3 linked regions of the Marichromatium purpuratum 984 genome follow. The protein of the gene in region 3 interacts with the protein of the main gene of each other region in a pairwise test. Links are inferred from orthologs where the notes say so. Each region holds a gene or a part of one and is shown on either strand. Other genes may lie near its edges.

Region 1 (2,853 bases), 550 kb from region 3 along the record:
GCCACACCTCGGTGATCCCGATCGCCGGCGACCAGGTCACCAACGACATCGCCGTGGCGCTGCGCACGCCCACCCAATACGCCGAGCAGATCAAGGTCGAGCATGCCTGCGCGCTCGCTCAGCTCGCCGCCGACAGCGAGGCGATCGAGGTGCCGAGCATCGGTGACCGACCGCCACGCCGGCTCTCGCGCCAGATGCTCGCCGAGGTCGCCGAGCCGCGCTACGAAGAGCTGCTGACCCTGCTGAAGAACGAGCTGCGGCGCAGCGGGCTGGAGGAGGTGGTCGCCGGCGGCGTGGTGCTCACCGGCGGCGGGGCCAAGATGGAGGGACTGGTCGAGCTGGCCGAGTCGGTGTTCGACATGCCGGTGCGTCTCGGTGTGCCGCAGCACGTCGTCGGCATGTCCGAGGTGGTCGACAACCCGGCCTATGCGACCGGGGTGGGACTGCTGATGTATGCGCGCCAGCACCGCTTCGCCCGTGCTCCCGAGATGGCCGAGGGGCCGGGGCTGCAAGGGATGTGGTCGCGCATGCGCGGCTGGTTCCAGGGCACGTTCTAGAGGGACGGTGCCGCTGCTCCGGTCGTTCCGGGGCGGTGGTGTCGGCAGGGCGGTGTCGCGAGCGATGCCGTAGTCAGGATGGACCGCGGCCTGCGGTCTCAGAGGCCCCGGTGTCCAGAGGACGTCGGGGATGTCGGGGGGCGGTGTCGCCTGGAGCGCGGCGCCGACGAGGTTTCAGGTTTTTGCGCACTGCAACAAGAGAGGAGATTTCACATGTTCGAACTGATGGACACCCATAGCCAGAACGCGGTCATCAAGGTTATCGGCGTCGGTGGCGGTGGCGGCAACGCGGTCAACCACATGGTCGCCTCGACCATCGAGGGGGTCGACTTCATCTGCGCCAACACCGATGCTCAGGCGCTGAAGAACTCCAACGTCAAGACCATCCTGCAGCTCGGCGCCGGTATCACCAAGGGACTGGGCGCGGGCGCCGACCCCGAGGTCGGACAGAGTGCCGCGATGGAGGATCGCGATCGCATCCAGGATGCGCTCGAGGGCGCCGACATGGTCTTCATCACCGCGGGCATGGGCGGTGGTACCGGTACCGGCGCCGCGCCGGTGGTCGCCCAGGTCGCCAAGGAGCTGGGGATCCTCACCGTCGCCGTGGTCACCAAGCCCTTCCCCTTCGAGGGCGTCAAGCGCAGCCGCGTGGCCGAGGAGGGGATCGCCGAGTTGGCCACCAACGTCGATTCGCTGATCACCATTCCCAACGAGAAGCTGCTGGCGGTGCTCGGCAAGGAGATGAGCCTGCTCGACGCCTTCCGCGCGGCCAACGACGTGCTGCTCAACGCCACTCAGGGCATCGCCGAGCTGATCACCCGCCCGGGACTGATCAACGTCGACTTCGCCGATGTCAAGACGGTGATGTCGACGATGGGCGTGGCGATGATGGGGACCGGTGCGGCCCAGGGCGAGAATCGTGCCCGCGAGGCAGCCGAGGCGGCGATCCGCAGCCCGCTGCTCGAGGACATCGATCTCGCCGGCGCCAAGGGCATCCTGGTCAACATCACCGCGGGGATGAGCCTCACCATCGGTGAGTTCGACGAGGTCGGCAGCACGGTGCGCGAGTTCGCCGACGACGAGGCCACCGTGGTGGTCGGGACCGTGGTCGACCCCGAACTTGAGGACGAGCTGCGAGTGACCGTGGTCGCCACCGGGCTCGGCGGTAATCGCGTCAAGGTCCGCCGTCCCGGGCTGCAGGAGCCGGCGATGCGTCTGGTCAGCGGTGACGGGGGTGAGAGCGCGCCCGACTATCGCGAACTCGATCGCCGTCCGGCGGTTGCGCGCAAGGCGGGTGCTCAGGCGGCGTCCGAGTCGGTCGGGGAGAGCGACCTGGATTATCTCGACATCCCCGCCTTCTTGCGTCGTCAGGCTGATTGATCAGGGGTTTCCCTGTATCTGAAAGACGTTTGAAAACAGGGGCGTCGTGTCTTGTTGCGTGCGAAACTTGATAAATCTTCGGGAAAACCCTAAGCTATCCGAAACCGCACCCGTCGTGATGACGCGCGTGCACATGAATCGAGCACAGGATGAGCGGCGTGGGGCCGGTTGAGCCGGTCCCGCGCTGGACTCGACCGGCAACCGGCAGGGATCGCCGTCGGCCGCCGTGGATAGCGAGGGGTAACCCGGGCGATGATCAAGCAACGCACCTTGAAGACCGTGATCCAGACCACCGGCGTGGGGCTTCACACCGGTGAGAAGGTCGCGCTCACCCTGCGCCCGGCCGCTCCGGATACCGGTATCGTGTTCCGGCGGGTGGATCTCGACACCCCGGTCGAGATCCAGGCCACGCCCTTCAACGTCGGCGACACCCGGCTCTCCACCACCCTGGTGCGCGACGACGTGCGGGTTTCCACCGTCGAGCACCTGCTCGCCGCCTTCGCCGGCTTCGGTATCGACAACGCCTATGTCGATCTCGGTGCCGCCGAAGTGCCGATCATGGACGGCAGCGCCGCGCCCTTCGTGTTCCTTATCCAGTCTGCCGGTGTCGAGGAGCAGCCTAGGGCCAAGCGCTTCATCCGCATCAAGCGCCCGATCGAGGTGCGTGATGGCGACAAGTACGCACGCTTTACGCCCTATCACGGCTTCCGGGTCGATTTTTCCATCGATTTCGACCATCCGGCCTTCCACGCTCGGGTCAATCGCGCCAGCATCGACCTCTCGACCCACTCCTTCGTGCGCGAGGTCAGCCGGGCCCGGACCTTCGGCTTTCTCAAGGAGATCGAGGCGCTGCGCCAGCAGAACCTCGCCCTCGGCGGTAGCCTCGACAATGCCGTGGTGGTCGATGAGTATCGGG
Region 2 (2,934 bases), 540 kb from region 3 along the record:
CACGCCCATCGTCGACATCACCGTCTTGACATCGGCGAAGTCGACGTTGATCAGTCCCGGGCGGGTGATCAGCTCGGCGATGCCCTGAGTGGCGTTGAGCAGCACGTCGTTGGCCGCGCGGAAGGCGTCGAGCAGGCTCATCTCCTTGCCGAGCACCGCCAGCAGCTTCTCGTTGGGAATGGTGATCAGCGAATCGACGTTGGTGGCCAACTCGGCGATCCCCTCCTCGGCCACGCGGCTGCGCTTGACGCCCTCGAAGGGGAAGGGCTTGGTGACCACGGCGACGGTGAGGATCCCCAGCTCCTTGGCGACCTGGGCGACCACCGGCGCGGCGCCGGTACCGGTACCACCGCCCATGCCCGCGGTGATGAAGACCATGTCGGCGCCCTCGAGCGCATCCTGGATGCGATCGCGATCCTCCATCGCGGCACTCTGTCCGACCTCGGGGTCGGCGCCCGCGCCCAGTCCCTTGGTGATACCGGCGCCGAGCTGCAGGATGGTCTTGACGTTGGAGTTCTTCAGCGCCTGAGCATCGGTGTTGGCGCAGATGAAGTCGACCCCCTCGATGGTCGAGGCGACCATGTGGTTGACCGCGTTGCCGCCACCGCCACCGACGCCGATAACCTTGATGACCGCGTTCTGGCTATGGGTGTCCATCAGTTCGAACATGTGAAATCTCCTCTCTTGTTGCAGTGCGCAAAAACCTGAAACCTCGTCGGCGCCGCGCTCCAGGCGACACCGCCCCCCGACATCCCCGACGTCCTCTGGACACCGGGGCCTCTGAGACCGCAGGCCGCGGTCCATCCTGACTACGGCATCGCTCGCGACACCGCCCTGCCGACACCACCGCCCCGGAACGACCGGAGCAGCGGCACCGTCCCTCTAGAACGTGCCCTGGAACCAGCCGCGCATGCGCGACCACATCCCTTGCAGCCCCGGCCCCTCGGCCATCTCGGGAGCACGGGCGAAGCGGTGCTGGCGCGCATACATCAGCAGTCCCACCCCGGTCGCATAGGCCGGGTTGTCGACCACCTCGGACATGCCGACGACGTGCTGCGGCACACCGAGACGCACCGGCATGTCGAACACCGACTCGGCCAGCTCGACCAGTCCCTCCATCTTGGCCCCGCCGCCGGTGAGCACCACGCCGCCGGCGACCACCTCCTCCAGCCCGCTGCGCCGCAGCTCGTTCTTCAGCAGGGTCAGCAGCTCTTCGTAGCGCGGCTCGGCGACCTCGGCGAGCATCTGGCGCGAGAGCCGGCGTGGCGGTCGGTCACCGATGCTCGGCACCTCGATCGCCTCGCTGTCGGCGGCGAGCTGAGCGAGCGCGCAGGCATGCTCGACCTTGATCTGCTCGGCGTATTGGGTGGGCGTGCGCAGCGCCACGGCGATGTCGTTGGTGACCTGGTCGCCGGCGATCGGGATCACCGAGGTGTGGCGGATGGCGCCATTGGTGAACACCGCCATATCGGTGGTGCCGGCACCGATGTCGACCAGACAGACGCCGAGTTCCTTCTCGTCCTCGCCGAGCACCGAGTAGCTCGAACTCAGCTGCGAGAGCACCAGGTCGTCGACATCGAGCCCGCAGCGGCCGATGCAGCGGGTGAGGTTCTGCGCCGCGCTCGCCGCGCCGGTGACGATGTGCACCTTGGCCTCGAGGCGCACCCCGCACATGCCGATCGGCTCGCGCACCCCGCCCTGCTCGTCGATGATGAATTCCTGCGGCAGGATGTGCAGGGTCTTCTGGTCGGCCGGGATCGCCACCGCACGCGCCGAGTCGATCACCTGATCGACATCGGCCTGGGTGACCTCACCCTCGTTGACCTTGGCGACACCGTCGGAGTTGAAGCTGCGCACATGGCTGCCGGCGATCCCGGCGTGCACCGAGTGGATCTCGCAGCCGGCCATCAGCTCGGCCTCTTCCACCGCGCGCTGGATCGACTGCACCGTCGACTCGATGTCGACCACCACCCCGCGCTTGAGTCCGCGCGAGGGGTGGGCGCCGATGCCGATGATCTCGATCTGATCATCATCCTTGAGTTCGCCGATCAGGGCGGCGACTTTGGAGGTGCCGATGTCCAGGCCCACCAAAAGATTCTTGTCGTTACGTCGCGACATCCGGTTCTATCCTCGATTGTCGGGCCACTCCGGGCGACCCGAGTTCGCGCGGACCTGCGCCTGTCTCTCATCCGCCCAGCGCACGGCGAACCCGTTGCTGTAGCGCAGATCCACGACCAACAATTGTCCAACCGCCTCGAGCTGCGGGGCGTTGGCGATGAAGCGGGCGAGACGCTCCTCGACCTGCTCGGACCCGAGCCGCAGCTCGGTACCCATCACCAGCTCGATGCGCCAATCGCCGCGCGGATCGACCGCCAGGGTCTGGATCAGATGGCCGACCAGCATCAGTCGGTCGCGCCAGTCCTGATAGCGACTCGCCAGCTCGGCGGCGCGCGCCTCCTCGCCCACGAGCACCGGCAATCCCGCCGGCAGGGTCGCGGCGCGCGGTCGGAACACCACCCCCTCGGCGGTCACCAGACCATCGTCGTTCCAGCGCGCGATCGGCCGATGCTCCTCGACCAGCACCAGCAGCCGATCGGGCCACACCCGACGCAGACTGGCATGACCGACCCAGGCCAGCGACTCGGCCGCGCGCTTGAGTTCGACCAGGTTGGCGGTCAGGATGCCGCCATCGAGTCGCTCGGTCAGGGTCTGGCTGAGCAACGCCGAGGAGTGATGATGCAGCTCGCCCTCGACCTCGATCACCCGCACCGGCAACAACCCCGGCTCCTCCTGGATAAACCGCCAAGCCCCGAGCGGCATCGCCAGCAGCAGCACCACCCCGAGCAGCCCGCGCCAACGCGAGCGCCCCAGCCGCTGCAACAGCGGACGCTTCCTGGTAGCCCCGCGACGGCGTCGTTCAGCCACGGTCGAAAC
Region 3 (4,058 bases):
TCGGTTGTCCGGTGGCACCGAGCACCCATAGGGTGAGCAGCCGTTCGGCGAGCAACAGCACCCAGACGAACAGGGTCTGCTGCCACATCGGGAAGATGCGGATGCGCTGGTGCAGCTCGACGACCAGATAGGCGAGCAGCGACAGGGTGAGCGCATGCTGGCCGAGCAGGGTGCCCGAGATCACGTCGAGCGCCACCCCGCTGGCGAAGGCCGAGAAGACGCCGATCCGCTCGGGGGTGTGCAGACACCAGAACACCACCACCATCGCCACCCACTGCGGGCGCAGCGCCTCGGCCGGCAGCGGCATCGGCAGGATGCTGAGGGCGAAGGCGACGAACAGGCTGAGGCCGATCAGCCAGCCGCCGCGTGGCCTGGTCTCGCTCATGGTCTGGGGCGGGCCTCCGTGCCCTGGGTGTCGGAGAGTGCCTGCTGTTGCAGCGCCGGGTCCATGGTCCAGACCAGTAACACCTCACGGCTGCGATCGAGTGCGGCCGTGGGTTCGGCGAGCACGGTGATGAAGGGGTTGTCCGGGTCGTGGCGTACGGTCTTGATACGGGCGACCGGGTAGCCCGGCGGGAAGCGCTCGCCCATCCCCGAGGTCACCAGCAGATCGCCGACGCGCACGTCGGCGTTCTTGGGGATGTGCAGCAACTGCAGCTCCTGGCTCAGGCCGGTGCCGGCGGCCACCGAGCGCAGACCGTTGCGATTGATCTCCACCGGCAGTGCGTGCTCGGCGTCGGTGATCAGCAACACGGTAGAGGTGAAGGGGTTGGTCTGGATGACCTGGCCCATCACCGCGTTGGCGTCGAGCACCGGCTGGCCGACGAACAGCCCCGAGCGCGAGCCCTTGTTGATCATCACCTGTTGCCGGTAGGGCGCGATGTCGAGCGACATGATCTCGGCGATCAGCACCCGTTCGCCGACGCTGAACGAGGAGCCGAGCAGGTCGCGCAGCCGCATGTTCTCAGCCTCGAGTGCCTCGAATTGCTGCAGCCTAGCCTTGAGGGTCAGGTTCTCGCGATGCAGTGCGGCGTTGCGCGCGCGCAGCTCGGCGGCGTTGGTGAGACGCCCCTGGGTGTCACGCATCATGTGCGCCGGAAGGTCGACGACGTAGTGCAGCGGATAGGCCGCCAGCGAGAGCGCCGAGCGTACCGTGCCGAGATGATCGTAGTGGTGGTCGGCGATGATCAGCCCGAGGGACAGAATCACCGCCACGATCATCCTGAGCAGTGGGGATGGGCCGCGGACGAACAGGGGTTTGATGGTCGGCTCCTCGGCAATGACTGGATTGGGGGAGAGCGCGTCTGCCGCGTCGTGCGGGGTGGTTCAAACCCCGTGGACAGGCCTCCGCCCCTGCTGCATCAGGGACGGCGTGAGCGGGTCATTTTCCGATATTGTGCCGAGCGCGACCAGTCCGCTCGTGTCGGGGTGGCCCCGCGACGGCGGGGGCTACTCGACCGAGAACAGCCCGGTGGCGCGCTCGTCGATCAACTCCAGCGCCTTGCCGCCGCCCCGCGCCACGCAGGTCAGCGGATCGTCGGCCATCACCACCGGCAGTCCGGTCTCCTCCTCGATCAGCCGGTCGAAGCCGCGTAGCATCGAGCCGCCGCCGGTGAGCACGATGCCGCGCTCGGCGACATCGGCGCCGAGTTCCGGCGGGGTCTGCTCCAGGGCCATCTTGACCGCACCGACGATGCCCGAGATCGGCTCCTGCAGCGCCTCGAGGATCTCGTTGCTGTTGAGGGTGAAGCTGCGCGGCACGCCCTCGGCGAGATTGCGGCCCTTGACCTCCATCTCCAGCATCTCGTTGCCGGGGTAGGCCGAGCCGATGGTGTGCTTGATGCGCTCGGCGGTGGTCTCGCCGATCAGGGTGCCGTAGTTGCGCCGGACATAGTTGACGATGGCGTCGTCGAAGGTGTCGCCGCCGATGCGCACCGAGGCGGAGTAGACGATGCCGTTGAGCGAGATCACCGCCACTTCCGAGGTGCCGCCGCCGATGTCGATGACCATGCAGCCGTGGGGCTCGTGCACCGGCAGGCCGGCGCCGATCGCCGCCGACATCGGCTCCTCGATCAGGAAGACCTCGCGCGCGCCGGCGCCGGCGGCCGATTCGCGGATCGCGCGACGCTCCACCTGGGTCGAGCCGCAGGGCACGCAGATCAATACTCGCGGGCTGGGGCTGATCAGGCGCGACTCGTGCACCTTGTGGATGAAGTACTGCAGCATCTTCTCGGTGACGGTGAAGTCGGCGATCACGCCGTCCTTCATCGGCCGCACCGCGGTGATGCTCTGTGGGGTCCGTCCGAGCATCAGCTTCGCCTCCTCGCCCACTGCCGCGACCGATTTGCCGCCGGTAGCGCGATCATGGCGGATCGCGACCACCGAGGGCTCGTTGAGCACGATGCCACGTCCGCGGGCAAAGATGAGGGTGTTGGCGGTCCCCAGGTCGATCGACAGATCGTTGGAGAATATCCCGCGAATGCGTCTGAATACCATCAGATACTTACCTTGGAGGAAGAGAGGAGCGCCGGGTCCCGCAGGCGTCCGGTATCGATGTCCGCTGAGGGAATCCTTGAAAAACAGGACGGCTAATCTAGCAATGCAATCAGGGATGGGCAAGGCAGCGGCGCCAGCGACCAGGGGATTGAACCGCGAAGGGAATAAGCCGCCAGCCGCCAGCGATCAGCCGCCAGTGGGTGCGGACCCGCGCCGCCTGTGGCCTCACGCCGACATCACACACCATGCACTTCGCGTGCAGGGAATAAGCCGCCAGCCGCCAGCGATCAGCCGCCAGTGGTTGCGGATCCGCGCCGCCTGTGGTCTCACGCCGACATCACACACCATGCCCTTCGCGTGCAGGGAATAAGCCGCCAGCCGCCAGCGATCAGCCGCCAGTGGTTGCGGACCTGCGCCGCCTGTGGTCTCACGCCGACATCACACACCATGCACTTCGCGTGCAGGGAATAAGCTGCCAGCCGCCAGCGATCAGCCGCCAGTGGTTGCGGACCTGCGCCGCCTGTGGTCTCACGCCGACATCACACACCATGCACTTCACGTGCTTTGCGGCTTTGCGGCTTTGCGGTTCAATCCCCTGGTCGCTGGTCGCTGGTCGCTGGTCGCTGGTCGCTGGTCGCTGGTCGCTGGTCGCTGGTTCCACCGCCCACGGCCGCTATGCTATTTTGACTCCCCATTTTTGTAGGCCCAGCAGGACGGACATGTCACTGGATCGTTCCGACGTCGAAAAGATCGCGCACCTCGCGCGCCTGGCGATCAGCCCGGATCAGACCGAGCGCTACGCCGCCGAACTCTCCAATATTCTCGATCTCGTGGCCCAGATGGACTCGGTGAACACCGACGACGTCGAGCCCATGGCGCACCCGTTGCACATGGCCCAACGGCTGCGGCCCGATCAGGCCACCGAGCCGGATCGTCGCGCCGAGTACCAAGCCGGCGCGCCGCTGAGCGAGGGCGGGCTCTATCTGGTTCCGAAGGTCATCGAATAATGCAGAACAAGTCGATCGCAGAACTGGCCGCCGATCTGCGGCTGCGCAAGTACTCCAGCACCGAGCTGACCCGTCACTATCTCGACCGCATCGCGCGGCTCGACCCCCAGCTCAACAGCTTCATCACCGTCGATGCCGAGGCCGCGCTCGCCGCCGCCGCGCGCGCCGACGAGGCGCTCGCCCGTGACCAGGCCGGCCCGCTCACCGGTATCCCGATCGCGCACAAGGACATCTTCTGCACCAAGGGAGTGCGCACCAGCTGTGCCTCGCGCATGCTCGACGACTTCGTCGCCCCCTATGACGCGACCGTGGTCGAACGTCTGGGTGGCGCCGGCGCGGTGATGCTCGGCAAGACCAACATGGACGAGTTCGCCATGGGCTCGAGCAACGAGACCAGCTACTACGGCCCCGTCGCCAATCCCTGGGACACCTCGCGGGTGCCGGGCGGCTCCTCCGGCGGCTCGGCCGCGGCGGTGGCCGCGCGTCTGTGCGCGGCGGCCACCGGCACCGATACCGGTGGCTCGATCCGTCAGCCGGCGGCGCTGTGCGGCATCA

Evidence for each region. The genes of interacting proteins can lie anywhere in the genome.
Region 1: the proteins of MARPU_RS16350 (region 3) and ftsZ interact in binary tests that used the Escherichia coli proteins (3 or more experiments, as listed by UniProt). The link is inferred for Marichromatium purpuratum 984 from one-to-one orthologs.
Region 2: the proteins of MARPU_RS16350 (region 3) and ftsA interact in binary tests that used the Escherichia coli proteins (3 or more experiments, as listed by UniProt). The link is inferred for Marichromatium purpuratum 984 from one-to-one orthologs.

What each region holds. Positions count from the first base shown.
Region 1 is NZ_CP007031.1:3,213,631-3,216,483, reverse strand. It holds ftsZ (cell division protein FtsZ), read left to right. Parts: upstream 1-770; coding sequence 771-1,937; downstream 1,938-2,853. Other genes in the region: lpxC (UDP-3-O-acyl-N-acetylglucosamine deacetylase), read left to right, coding at 2,190-2,853; ftsA (cell division protein FtsA), read left to right, coding at 1-557. UniProt on the Escherichia coli protein: Essential cell division protein that forms a contractile ring structure (Z ring) at the future cell division site. The regulation of the ring assembly controls the timing and the location of cell division.
Region 2 is NZ_CP007031.1:3,215,045-3,217,978, forward strand. It holds ftsA (cell division protein FtsA), read right to left. Parts: upstream 2,119-2,934; coding sequence 883-2,118; downstream 1-882. Other genes in the region: ftsZ (cell division protein FtsZ), read right to left, coding at 1-669; MARPU_RS13950 (cell division protein FtsQ/DivIB), read right to left, coding at 2,125-2,925; MARPU_RS13955 (D-alanine--D-alanine ligase), read right to left, coding at 2,918-2,934. UniProt on the Escherichia coli protein: Essential cell division protein that assists in the assembly of the Z ring. May serve as the principal membrane anchor for the Z ring.
Region 3 is NZ_CP007031.1:3,759,003-3,763,060, reverse strand. The notes cover bases 474-3,427. They hold MARPU_RS16350 (rod shape-determining protein), read right to left. Parts: upstream 2,497-3,427; coding sequence 1,450-2,496; downstream 474-1,449. Other genes in these bases: gatC (Asp-tRNA(Asn)/Glu-tRNA(Gln) amidotransferase subunit GatC), read left to right, coding at 3,216-3,427; mreC (rod shape-determining protein MreC), read right to left, coding at 474-1,209. Outside these bases: rod shape-determining protein MreD, read right to left, coding at 1-385; more of mreC, read right to left, coding at 382-473; more of gatC, read left to right, coding at 3,428-3,503; Asp-tRNA(Asn)/Glu-tRNA(Gln) amidotransferase subunit GatA, read left to right, coding at 3,503-4,058. UniProt on the Escherichia coli protein: Forms membrane-associated dynamic filaments that are essential for cell shape determination. Acts by regulating cell wall synthesis and cell elongation, and thus cell shape.